DNA from 3 places in the Salinicola sp. genome. Region 3 is predicted to be linked to each of the others. Evidence: predicted binding sites of a transcription regulator. Region 3 holds the regulator's gene; each other region holds the start of a gene.
The links. The regulator sigma-54, encoded in region 3, starts transcription at its own class of promoters, with help from an activator protein. The targets are predictions, from matches to a motif close to TGGCACNNNNNTTGCTNT.

Region 1 (4,209 bases), on a different contig from region 3:
CCGACTGGTGGCTGGCCGCCGGTTTCGTGCGCAATTTGGTCTGGGATCGGCTGCACGGCTATTCGCCAGCGACGCCGCTGAACGATATCGATCTCGTCTATTTCGACGCCTCCCACGCCAGCGTACGCATCGACCGGGCGCACGAGAGCGCGCTCCGGCGCGCTGCCCCGCTGCCCTGGTCGGTCAAGAACCAGGCGCGGATGCACCGGCGTCACGGGCATCGCCCCTACGCCTCCATAGAGGAAGCGTTGAGCGTCTGGGTCGAGTGTGAAACGGCGGTGGCGGTGACGCTCGACGACGATGGCCGCATTCGCCTGACGGCACCCTTGGGCACCGCCTCGCTGCTCTCGGGTCGGGTGACGCACAATCCGCGGCACGGCGATAGCGAGGTGTTTCGGCAGCGCGTCGTTGCCAAGGGGTGGCAGCGCCGCTGGCCAGGGCTCGAGTTTCGCGGGCTGTGACAGGGACTCAGGAACGGACTCTGGGAAGGACGCTACGAGGGCAGATTGCCCAGCAGCCAGTCGAACAGTCTCCCCGGGCTGTTGGCGACCGGCTGCGTAATGGCGAAGCGCGGCAGCAGCACCGTGTCGATCGGTGGCTCGAGCCAGCCCGTTCTGTGCGTCAGCACACGTTCGATGCCGGCGCTGGCCGCCAATCGAGCCAGGCCCTCGTCCGCATGCGCCGAGGCGCTGGTGGCGATGCGAAGCGGGTGACGGCAGAGGACTGCCAACTGGTGCTGGCTTTCACGGAGCTGTATCAGGGCGGAGACGTCCTGCGTCGTGGCATGCGGCGGTATCAGGCTGCCGAAGCGGAACAGGCCTCCCTGCTCCAGACGGCGGATGCTGAAGGCGTCCAGGGCTTCGTCGGCGAATGCCGGATCGGCATCCAGCGCCGAGGCGACCGCATGCAACGCGGTGGCGTCTTGCGACTGGTCGAGCTCGGCGATGTAGTTCCGGATCGCCTGACTGTAGCGCTCGTCGCGGTGCGTGCCGACGGTGGGCGGTGCCGGGAGGCCGGCTTCGGCGAGCAGTCGCCTTGCGTGGTCGGCCGTCTCGTCGCGCCAGAGGGCTTCGCCGATGGCTTCGTGCCATGAGCTCCAGGCGCGCTGGGTGACCGGGCAGGGCAGGAACACATTGGCCGGCAGCGCCAGCCGCTCCAGGGCCGGCGACACCTGTTTCAGCGTATCGCGCCAGCCGCCGTCGAAGGTGAGGGCGATGCGGGGCAGCTGGTCGTGATGCAGCTGCAGCACGCTCTCCAGGCTGACGATCTGCGCGCTCTCGCTGAGGCTCTCCAGCAACTGACGAAAGCTGTCCGGCCCCAGGCACCAGCCGGCTCTATGAGGCAACCGGGCCTCGGCTTCATCGTCCAGCACGCGATTCATCGCGAGAATGGCGCTTCGACCCCACAACGGCTCACTCAGGCTGAGACGCCAGTGACCGCGTAGGCGCTGTACCACATCCTGTGTGCGATCCAGCCTAGGCATGGGTCATTCCATCACTCGAGTCGTCGGTCGCCATCGAAACATGGCCTTTGCCCACAGTATCCGTTGCCTATCGATTTTCGGCAAAGGTTCCGGAGAGGATTTGTCCGCTTTCTCTTTTGGTGCAGAGGGGTAAGTGTATGCACCAGTTTGGTGCTTTTGGCGGTCTGAAACCTCGGCTCATCGATGATGATGCACGGGGTGGCGCCCGCCGCGGCCCGCTGTCCCTTCGATAACATCATGCTTATCAAACGCTTATTAACGCCCTACTGCGTCTTGCCTCATTTTGGCACATTCTCTGCATGGTCATGTAAAAACGGTGTGCGCGTGGGCAAGAGCGCCGACTTCGTGCTACAAAACACGCACGCCACAAAACGGTGTTGGATATTCGCCAACGAATCGAGCCATGGCTCACAGTGGAGGACAACATGTCTGAGAAAACCCTCGCCCTTATCGAAGAACACGACGTCAAGTGGGTGGATCTGCGCTTTACCGACACCAAGGGCAAGGAGCAGCACGTCACGATTCCTGCCAGCGCCGTCGATGCGGAATTCTTCGAGGACGGCCAGATGTTCGATGGTTCTTCCATCGAAGGCTGGAAGGGCATCAACGAGTCCGACATGATTCTGCGTCCGGAAGATGGCACCGCCTTCCTCGATCCGTTCACCGAAGACTCCACGCTGATCCTGCGCTGCGACATCATCGAGCCGGCAACGATGCAGGGTTACGAGCGCGATCCGCGCTCCATCGCCAAACGTGCCGAGGCCTACCTGGCCAGCACCGGCCTTGGCGACACCGCTTTCTTTGGCCCGGAGCCCGAATTCTTCATCTTCGACGAGGTGCACTGGAAGTCCGATATCGAGGGCTCCATGTACAAGATCTCTTCCGAAGAGGGTGCCTGGTCCACCGACCGTCAGGTCGAAGGTGGCAACCTGGCGCACCGCCCGCGGGTCAAGGGTGGTTACTTCCCCGTGCCGCCGGTCGACAGCTTCCACGACATCCGCAGCGCCATGTGCAACACGCTGCAGGCCGTTGGCCAGGAAGTCGAAGTGCATCACCACGAAGTGGCGAATGCCGGCCAGAACGAGATCGGCGTCAAGTTCAACACGCTGGTGAAGAAGGCCGACGAGGTGCAGCAGCTCAAGTACGTGGTGCACAACGTCGCTCACGCCTACGGCAAGACGGCCACTTTCATGCCCAAGCCGCTGGTGGGCGACAACGGCTCCGGCATGCACGTCCACCAGTCGTTCTGGAAGGATGGCTCCAACCAGTTCGCGGGTGACGAGTACGCCGGCCTGTCCGAGATGGCGCTGTACTACATCGGCGGCATCATCAAGCATGCACGCGCCCTGAACGCCTTCACCAATGCGTCGACCAACTCCTACAAGCGCCTGGTGCCGGGTTTCGAAGCGCCGGTCATGCTCGCCTACAGCGCGCGCAACCGCTCCGCCTCCATTCGTATTCCTTATACCGCCAGCCCGAAAGGCAAGCGCGTCGAGTGCCGCTTCCCCGACCCGACCGCCAACCCGTACCTGGCTTTCGCGGCCATGCTGATGGCCGGTATCGACGGTATCAAGAACAAGATCCATCCTGGCGACGCCATGGACAAGAACTTGTACGACCTGCCGCCGGAAGAGGGCAAGAAGGTGCCCACCGTGGCGACCAGCCTCGACCAGGCACTGGAAGCGCTGGATGCCGATCGCGCCTTCCTGACCGAGGGTGGCGTCTTCACCGACGAGATGCTCGATGCCTACATCGAGCTGAAGAGTGAAGACGTCGAGCGCCTGCGCCTGGCGACGCATCCGGTCGAGTTCGACCTGTACTACAGCGTCTGAGGATCGAATCCCGCTCCCAGGCCTGACGGAAAGCCCCACTTCGGTGGGGCTTTTTCGTGAGGAGGTCTCCGCGAAAGGGCCACCGGGCAGGTGAAGGGGCGAGGCCGCCGGCCGATAACAGGGTGATCGACATGGGAGCTGGCGCTGATGCAAATGGGGACGATGGTATCGGTGATATCGATTTGTCTGGTGGTCTGGGCCGCCGCGCCCGTGATGGCGGCGCCGGTCTATCGACATGTCGACGCTCAGGGCAATGTGGTCTACAGCGACGAGCCGGGAGCGGGCAGCCGCGTCGATCTCAAGCCGATCACGGTGGTCGACCCCACCGGGGGCGAGACACGCGCGAACCCTCATCGTTCGGTCGCGCCCGAGGCGGCTGCGGTCGAGTACTAGCGTTTCGTGATCACCAGTCCGTGAGACCAGCAAACGCTGCCGACCGGACAGGCGGGAACCGTCCAGGTGAAATTGGCGATCGAGCCCGCGCTGCAGCGGGGTGACCGCGTCCAGCTCAGGGTGGACGGCAAGGTGAGCCAGTCGCCCATGCACACCAGCGTCTTCGTGCTGAGCCAATTGTCGCGAGGCGAGCATCGGCTTCAGGCCGAGCTGGTCGATACTCGAGGACAGGTGCGACTGTCCACGCCGCCGGTAACGCTCTACGTGCAGCGTGCCAGCGTCAACCTGCCGGCCAATCCCAATAATCCCGATCGTGGAAAGTCGTCCCGACCGCATGGGTAATCCCGATCCGCAGGCATAGCCTTTAGCGTTTGCACTATTTTGGTGAATGAAATCCCGCTTTTCATCGGGACCTCCTCGCAGGTGGGCAAAATTGGGGAGTGGCGCGGTTTTTGCACTGTATAAGCACATACCGGATCACCACGATGGAACGACGCATGT
Region 2 (4,209 bases), on a different contig from region 3:
AACAACGGTGCCGGGCTGCTGCTCGACGCTTACGCCGACGACGCGGTCAAGGCCCGCTATCTGCCGCGGCTCTACGCCGGCGACTGGTTGGGCACCATGTGCCTGACCGAACCGCACTGCGGCACCGATCTTGGGCTGATCAGGACTCGGGCGGTGCCCATCGATGGCGGCCGTTACGCGGTCACCGGCAGCAAGATCTGGATCACCGGCGGGGAGCATGACCTGACCGAGAACATCGTCCACCTGGTGCTGGCCAAGCTGCCGGATGCGCCCCCGGGCGCCAAGGGGATCTCGCTGTTCCTGGTACCGAAACGCCGGGTGCTGGACGACGGTTCGCTGGGGGAGGCGAACGGGGTGGTCTGTGGCGGGCTCGAGCACAAGATGGGTATCAACGGCAGCGCCACCTGCGTGATGCATTTCGAGGGCGCAGAGGGGATCCTGATTGGCGCGCCCCATCAGGGCCTGGCGACGATGTTCACGATGATGAACTACGAGCGGCTCTCGATCGGCATCCAGGGGCTCGGATTGGGCGACGTCGCCTATCAGAGCGCCGTCGCCTTTGCCCGTGAGCGTCGCCAGAGCCGTGCACCGGGTGCTGCTGCCGAGCCCGATCAGGCCGCCGATCCGATTCTGGTCCATCCGGACGTGCGGCGCATGGCGCTCAACGCTCGTGCCTGGAACGAAGGCGGTCGACTGTTTGCCGCCTTTGTCGCTCGTGAACTCGATCGCGCCAAATATCATCCCGATGACCAGGTGCGCGAGGAGGCCGGGGAGCTGGTCGCGCTGCTCACCCCGGTGGCCAAGGCGTTTCTGACCGACCGCGGCTTCGAGACCACGGTGGAGGCCCAGCAGCTCTACGGTGGCAGCGGCTATTGTGTCGAATGGGGCGCCGAGCAGTTCGTGCGCGATGCGCGAATCGCGATGATCTACGAGGGCACCAACGGCATTCAGGCCATGGATCTGATCGGCCGCAAGCTGACGCGCAACCGGGGAGCTTACGTCGAGCGCCTTGCCGGGTGGATCAGGGCGGATCTCGACGGTGACTCTATCGGGTCCCCCGAATTGCGGCCGTTCCGGGAGGCGCTCGAAACCGAGCTGAGCCGGCTCGAGCGAGTCAGCGACGCCGTGATCGAGGCGGCCGGAGCGGATGCGGCAGCGGCGGGCGCGGCAGCCCATGATTACCTGCATCTGGTGGGCTATGCGGTTTACACCTGGATGTGGTGGAAGGCGGCTCGCGCAGCGCAGCGAGGCCTGGCCCACCAGGGTCCATCCGGGGCCGATTTCTATCGCGCGAAGTTGATCGTAGGGCAGCACTTCCTGAGCCGTCAGTTACCGCAGGCCGAAGCGCTGGAGCGCCAGATCGCGGCGGGACCGTCAGGTCTGATGGCGTTCGAGGCGTCGTATTTCTGAGGCCTCGGAGGCGGTTTCGGCGGATCGCCTGAAACACCCCTGCACCTCCATGGCGCATTCGCATTCCGTGGCGGCGTTTTCGTACCCATTGCGGTGCAGGATTCGGCCGGCGGGAGCCCCGACTGCACCAGCAAAGCGAGGAGGCGTGCGATAGACGCTTCCTGCGTGCACCAATAACGGCCATTTTGTCGAATTTTGGCTGTCTTTCCCGATTTTTGTATACAAGATTCTCGCGATCAGTCATCAAGGCACGAAAAATGCATCGGGTTGTCCAGTCGAGATCCATGCCCGTGGCCGGGTCTGGATCATCAGGCCGATCACCAAGGGTCATGACCAGGAGAATCCGATGACAACAACCTCCCTTCGCAAGTGGCTTGCCGGTTCCAGCATCGTGCTGGGGCTGGCCGGTTTCGGTAGTACCGCCCTCGCCCAGGAAGCGGCGCAGGACCAGGGCCCGATCCGGGTCGGAATCCTGCACTCGCTCTCCGGCACCATGGCGATCAGCGAGTCGACGCTGAAAGACGAGATGCTGATGCTGATCGACAAGCAGAACGAGGCCGGCGGCCTGCTCGGTCGCCAACTGGAGCCGGGGGTGATGGATCCGGCCTCGGACTGGTCGCTTTACGCCGAACAGGCCCGTGACATGCTGACCGGCGACGACCGTGTCGACGTCATCTTCGGCAACTGGACGTCGGCCTCGCGCAAGGCGGTGCTGCCGGTGGTCGAAGAGCTCGATGGGCTGCTGTTCTACCCGGTGCAGTATGAAGGCGAGGAGTCCTCCGAGAACATCTTCTACACCGGCGCAGCCCCCAACCAGCAGGCGATTCCGGCGGTCGACTACCTGATGAGCCAGGGTGTGGAACGCTGGGCGCTGCTGGGCACCGACTACGTCTATCCGCGCACCACCAACAAGATTCTGGAGGCCTATCTCAAGGCGAATGGCGTTGCCGACGACGACATCATGGTCAACTACACGCCGTTCGGTTTCAGCGACTGGCAGTCGATCGTCTCCCAGGTCAAGGATTTCGGCAGCCAGGGGCGGAAGACGGCGGTGGTCTCGACCATCAACGGCGACGCCAACGTGCCGTTCTACAACGAGCTAGCCAACCAGGGCATCTCGGCGGGCGATATCCCCGTGGTGGCGTTCTCGGTGGGCGAGCAGGAGCTGACCGGGATCGATACCGCGCCGCTGGTCGGCCACATGGCGGCCTGGAACTACTTCATGAGCGTCGACAGCGATGCCAACTACGACTTCATCGACGACTGGGTCGCCTACACCGGCAATGACGAGGCGGTGACCAACGATCCGATGGAGGCGCACTACATCGGCTTCAACATGTGGACCCAGGCGGTCGAGAAGGCCGGGACCACCGATGTCGACGCGGTCAAGGATTCGATCATCGGCGTGACCGTACCCAATCTGTCCGGTGGCGCTTCCACCATGATGCCCAATCACCACATCACCAAGCCGGTGATGATCGGCGAGATCCAGGACGACGGGCAGTTCAGCGTGGTCTGGCAGACGCCGACGACCGTCGCCGGTGACGCCTGGTCGGATTACCTGCCGGAGTCGAAGAATCTGATCAGCGACTGGAGAGCCCCGCTGCGCTGCGGCAAGCTCGACGTCGAGTCGATGACCTGCGAAGACGGCCCGGGCGCCGACTGAGCCGGTTCTGCCGACACCGATGCCCGCCCGGGGCGTCGGTGTCGCTGTTTGGAGCTGATGGCAGACCGTGTTCGAGGGCGACATCATGAGCTTTACCACAGGATGGAAAGGCCCGGCGCCGAGGCGCAGGCTCACGATTCCCATGCTGCTGTGCCTGTTGATGGCCTGCGGTCTGGGTATCGGTTCAGAGGCTTCGGCCGCCTCCGGCGAATCGCAGGTGCAAGCGTCGAAGGGCGAGCCCCAGGCGCAGGCGGAAGGAGAGCCACGGGCGCTGCTGGGGGCGCTCGATACCGGCAGTTTTCAGGCCAAGGGCGACGCCGCCCAGGCGATCGCCGAGAGTGGCGCCGAGCAGAAGACGCGCTGGTTGCAGGCGCTGCTCGACGGCCGCCTGGGCAAGGAGCGTCGTGGCGATCGTTTCTATATCGTCACCGACGACAGTGGCCGCGAATGGCCGATCATCGATGCCATCACCTTCGAGGATGCCGGTACCGGCACCCGGCGCACCGTGGACATCTTCAAGATCAACAACGAGCTGCGCACGCGGATCGAGGGGCTGCTCGCTTCATTGTCGCTGAGCGCTGGCAATGAAGCCTCTCGGCTGTCGGCAGCGCAGCGCCTGGTCGGCGAAGTCACGGCCGACAACGCCGATCGTGTGCGCGGGATGCGCGACGACGAAGAGAGCGATGCCGTCCGCGGCCAGCTCGATGTGGCGCTGGCGCTCTACGATCTCCAGCAAGGCGATGCCGAGGCGCTGGACGCGCTGCGGGGCAACCTCGACACCCGCGTGCGCAACGCGTTGACCCCGATCGCCGCCGGTGATTCCGCGCTCGCCGCCGAGGCGCAGTCGGTACTCGACGGCATCGAGAGCAAGCGCGCCTGGTACGATCGCGTACAGACCCTGTTCTTCGGCCTGAGCGCCGGTTCGATTCTGGTGCTCGCCGCCATCGGCCTGGCCATCACCTTCGGCGTGATGGGCGTGATCAACATGGCCCATGGCGAGCTGATCATGATCGGCGCCTACACCACCTGGCTGATCCAGCAGGCGCTCCCCGGCCAGCCGGGCCTGGCGCTGGCCTTGGCGATTCCCGGCGGATTCCTGGTCGCCGGCGGGTTCGGCGTCGTCATCGAGCGCA
Region 3 (4,209 bases):
TCGAGCTGGACGATCGCCAGGGCACTGCCGTCTACACGGGCGGCGTCGACATGCAGCAAGGCAGCATGCATCTCAAGGCGGCACGCGTCGATATCCAGCGCGGCAACAACGGCCAGGTCAGCCAGGTCACGGCCAAGGGCGGCGGTGGCGAGCGTGCCTACCTCGAACAGAAGCCTGCGCCCGATCAGGAGATCGTCAAGGGCTGGGGCGATACCGTGGTCTATCACGCCGCCGAACGACGGGTGGAGCTGATCGGCAACGCTGAGCTGCACCAGGCCGGCGACACCTTCGACGGCGCCTATGTCGAGTACTATCTCGACTCGCGACGCGTCCAGGCCCGCTCCGCCCAGAATGGCGACGGAAGCGGCGACGGCCGCGTCCGCATGACTCTCACGCCGCGCGATTCGTCCCAGTGACGGTCGAACCATGACCCGGCATCGTTTCGAGCCGTCGCGCGGGGCGTGACCGCGACATCACCCCCCGGCGCGCAGCCACAAGGATCGTATTCATGAAAACGCTAACGGCCGCCAACCTTGCCAAGAGCTACAAGGGACGCCGAGTCGTCCACGACTTCAGCCTGACGCTGCGGCAAGGCAGTATCGTCGGCTTGCTGGGACCGAATGGCGCCGGCAAGACGACGTCCTTTTACATGATCGTCGGCCTGGTCAAGGCCGATGCGGGTAGCGTCCACATCGACGACATGGATCTCAGCCGCGCGCCGATGCACGACCGGGCACGAGCCGGCATCGGCTATCTGCCGCAGGAGGCCTCGATCTTCCGCAAGCTGAGCGTCGCCGACAACATCATGGCGATCCTCGAGACGCGCAAGGATCTGGATCGCGCCGGGCGGCGCGAACGGCTGGAACAGCTGCTCGGCGATTTCCACGTCGACCATATTCGCGACAACCTGGGCATGAGCCTCTCCGGCGGCGAGCGCCGGCGCGTCGAGATCGCCCGCGCCCTGGCCACCGAGCCGGCATTCGTCCTGCTCGACGAACCGTTCGCCGGTGTCGACCCCATCTCGGTCGGCGACATCAAGAGCATCATCCGCCAGTTGCGCGACCGCGAGATCGGCGTCCTGATCACCGACCACAACGTGCGCGAGACGCTCGACATCTGCGATAACGCCTACATCGTCGGTGACGGCCAGATCATCGCCGAGGGCCGCCCCCAGGCCATTCTCGAAAACCAGCGCGTTCGCGAGGTCTATCTCGGCCACGAGTTTCGCCTGTAGCCCCTGCCCTTTTCGTCATGCCATCGGTTGCCGCTCCTTCGGAGCCCACACTGATGGCATGTTTCTTGCATAAAGCGTTGCATATCGCCATCGCAGCCAGTAACGTTGTGAGCCTTCCTCCGTTATCGTGACGATCGCTTTTCCATGTCCATGAAGCCCTCGCTGCAACTCAGGGTCGGCACGCAGTTGACCATGACGCCACAGCTCCAGCAGGCCATTCAACTGCTTCAGCTGTCGACGCTCGACCTGCGTCAGGAAATACAGCAGGCGCTGGAATCCAATCCCATGCTGGAAATGGAAGAGCCCTATTCGGAGCAGGAGACCCAGGACGCCACGGAAGACGAGTGGGCCAATGACATTCCCGACGAACTGGCCCTCGACAGCGACTGGAGCGATACCTACCAGGACGCCCATGTCGGCTCTCCGGGCAGCGCGAGCGGTAGTGAGGAAGCCCCGGACTTCGACCGTAACGCGGCTGTCACGACCCTTCGCGACCACCTGCTCTGGCAGCTGGCGATGGGCGATTTCGACGACCGCGAGCTGGCACTGGGAGAGTGCCTGATCGACGCCATCAACGACGATGGCTATCTGGCGGAGTCACTGGACGACCTGGCGGCGAGCCTGCGCGAGCAGCGCGGGGAGAGCGTCAGCACGGCCGATCTCGAGCACACGCTCATGCGCCTGCAACAGTTCGATCCCACCGGCGTCGGCGCTCGCAACCTGCGCGAGTGCCTGCTGCTTCAACTCGGCACGCTGGACGACGACACCCCTCTGCTCCCCCAGGCCAAGCGTCTGGTGCGCCAGTTCCTCGAAGCCCTGGCCGGCAACGATCGACGACTGCTCAAGCGCCGCCTGCGTCTCGAGGAGGAGGAGCTCGATAGCGTCATCGCCTTGATCCGGACGCTGGAGCCGCGCCCGGGCCAGCGCTTCGACACCAGCCGCGATGACTACGTGATCCCCGACCTGGTTGCCACGCCCTCTCGCGATGGCTGGCGCATCGAGCTGAACGCCGAGACCCTGCCGCGCCTGCGCATCCAGCCCGACTACGCCGCCCTGATCAAACGGGCGGACAAAAGCGATGACAACACCTTCCTGCGCCAACACCTGCAGGAAGCCCGCTGGCTGATCAAGAGCCTCTCCAGCCGAAACGACACGCTGCTCAGGGTGGGCCGGGAGATCATGTCGCGCCAGGTGGGGTTTCTCGAGCGCGGCGAAGAGGCGATGAAACCCCTGATCCTGGCCGACATCGCCCGCAGCGTCGACATGCATGAATCGACGATCTCCCGGGTCACGACCCAGAAATACATCCACACGCCACGCGGCGTGTTCGAGTTGAAGTACTTTTTCTCGAGCCAGGTCGGCGGACAGGGTGGCGACGGCGACAGCTACTCGAGCACTGCCATCCGCGCCCGCATCAAGAAATTCATCGGCGACGAGCCCCCGCGCAAACCTCTCTCGGACAGCAAATTGGTCGAATTGCTGGCCCAGTCCGATATCAGCGTCGCCAGGCGCACCGTGGCCAAATACCGTGAAGCCATGGGCATTCCGTCGTCCAGTGAACGCAAGCGCCTGGCCTGATCCCCGGGCCCGAAGTCAGTCAAGGCTCGCCATTCCGAACCAGATCGATCACGATGCCTTTGCAGTGCCCTGAAAAGGGTTACAATCAGAAGTGCCATCTGCCGCAACAGGAGTGTGTCATGCAAGTGAACGTTACCGGCCACCATGTCGAGCTGACCGACGCCCTCCGGGACTACGTCGGAGAGAAACTCGTTCGTTTGGAGCGTCACTACGACAACATCACCAACGTCCAGGTCACCCTGAGTGTCGAGAAGGAACGCCAGCAGGCGGCCTGTACCCTGCACGCGGCCGGCGGCGACATGCACGCCGAAGCCAGCGATACCGACATGTACGCCGCCATCGATTCACTGGCCGACAAACTCGACCGCCAACTGGTCAAACACAAAGAGAAGGCACAAGCCCGCGCCCAAGGCGCAGGCGCCCGTTGACGCCTGATGATGACACTGGAAAGCATTCTGCCCCCCGAGCGAACCCTGTTCGAGGTCACGGGGGGCAGCAAAAAACGTCTGCTGGAATTCTTCAGCACCTTCATCGCCCAGAACACGCCCAGCCTGGATAGCCATGAGGTCTTCAGCCGCCTGATCGGTCGCGAGCGACTGGGAAGCACGGGGATCGGCAACGGCGTTGCCATCCCCCATGCTCGCAGCCCCCATTGCAAAGGGCCGATCGCGGGATTCATGCGCCTGGAGGACGCCATCGACTTCGACGCCATCGACGGCGAGCCGGTGGACCTCGTTTTCGTGCTGCTGGTGCCGGAAGAGGCGGATGATGCGCATCTGTCGCTGCTGGCGGAAGTCGCCGGCATCATGAACCAGAGCAGCGTTCGGCAGCAGTTGCGCCAGGCCGACTCGCAGCGGGCGCTGCACGATGCGCTCGTCGATGCCATTCGCCATCACCGTGACAGCGACGACGGATAAGCGATGCAACTCGTCATCATCAGTGGCCGCTCGGGCTCGGGGAAATCGATTGCGCTGCAGGCGCTCGAGGATCTTGCCTACTACGCCATCGACAACCTCCCCGCCAACCTGCTCGCCCCGCGGATCGACGAACTGCGCAGCGCTCCGCCATCCCGGCCCAACGTGGCGGTCAGTATCGACGCGCGCAACCTGCCGGAATCGCTGGAGCGTTTTCCCATCCTGCTGGACGCGGTGCGCGGGCGCGGCATAGACACCCAGGTCGTCTATCTCACCGCCGATGCCAAGATCCTGCTCGAACGCTACTCGGCCACTCGTCGTCGCCATCCGCTGACCCGCGGCAACGACATGACGCTGGCCGAGGCCATCGATCACGAGCAAGGCTATCTCGCGCCGATTCGCCGCGTGGCCGACCTGGTGATCGACACCCAGGGGCTGTCGGTGCACGATCTCCGGGCCCGAATCGGCGAACAGGTGGCCAAG

Region 1: a site for sigma-54 is predicted at 1,768-1,785, ahead of glnA (glutamate--ammonia ligase). Genes of this name have one in related genera too.
Region 2: a site for sigma-54 is predicted at 1,657-1,674, ahead of urtA (urea ABC transporter substrate-binding protein). Genes of this name have one in related genera too.

What each region holds. Positions count from the first base shown of each region.
Region 1 covers NZ_CEXLVS010000269.1:1,067-5,275, reverse strand. The annotation lists partial or broken gene AC3AYF_RS17865 (nucleotidyltransferase family protein) at 1-461, shown strand, start outside; gene AC3AYF_RS17860 (polysaccharide deacetylase family protein) at 494-1,483, opposite strand; gene glnA (glutamate--ammonia ligase) at 1,909-3,315, shown strand; gene AC3AYF_RS17850 (DUF4124 domain-containing protein) at 3,463-3,708, shown strand; gene AC3AYF_RS17845 (hypothetical protein) at 3,775-4,050, shown strand; gene glnL (nitrogen regulation protein NR(II)) at 4,206-4,209, shown strand, end outside.
Region 2 covers NZ_CEXLVS010000019.1:1,428-5,636, reverse strand. The annotation lists gene AC3AYF_RS03185 (acyl-CoA dehydrogenase C-terminal domain-containing protein) at 1-1,410, shown strand, start outside; gene urtA (urea ABC transporter substrate-binding protein) at 1,757-3,076, shown strand; partial or broken gene urtB (urea ABC transporter permease subunit UrtB) at 3,162-4,209, shown strand, end outside.
Region 3 covers NZ_CEXLVS010000085.1:2,130-6,338, forward strand. The annotation lists gene lptA (lipopolysaccharide transport periplasmic protein LptA) at 1-416, shown strand, start outside; gene lptB (LPS export ABC transporter ATP-binding protein) at 509-1,234, shown strand; gene AC3AYF_RS09355 (RNA polymerase factor sigma-54) at 1,379-2,812, shown strand; gene hpf (ribosome hibernation-promoting factor, HPF/YfiA family) at 2,932-3,240, shown strand; gene ptsN (PTS IIA-like nitrogen regulatory protein PtsN) at 3,250-3,729, shown strand; gene rapZ (RNase adapter RapZ) at 3,733-4,209, shown strand, end outside.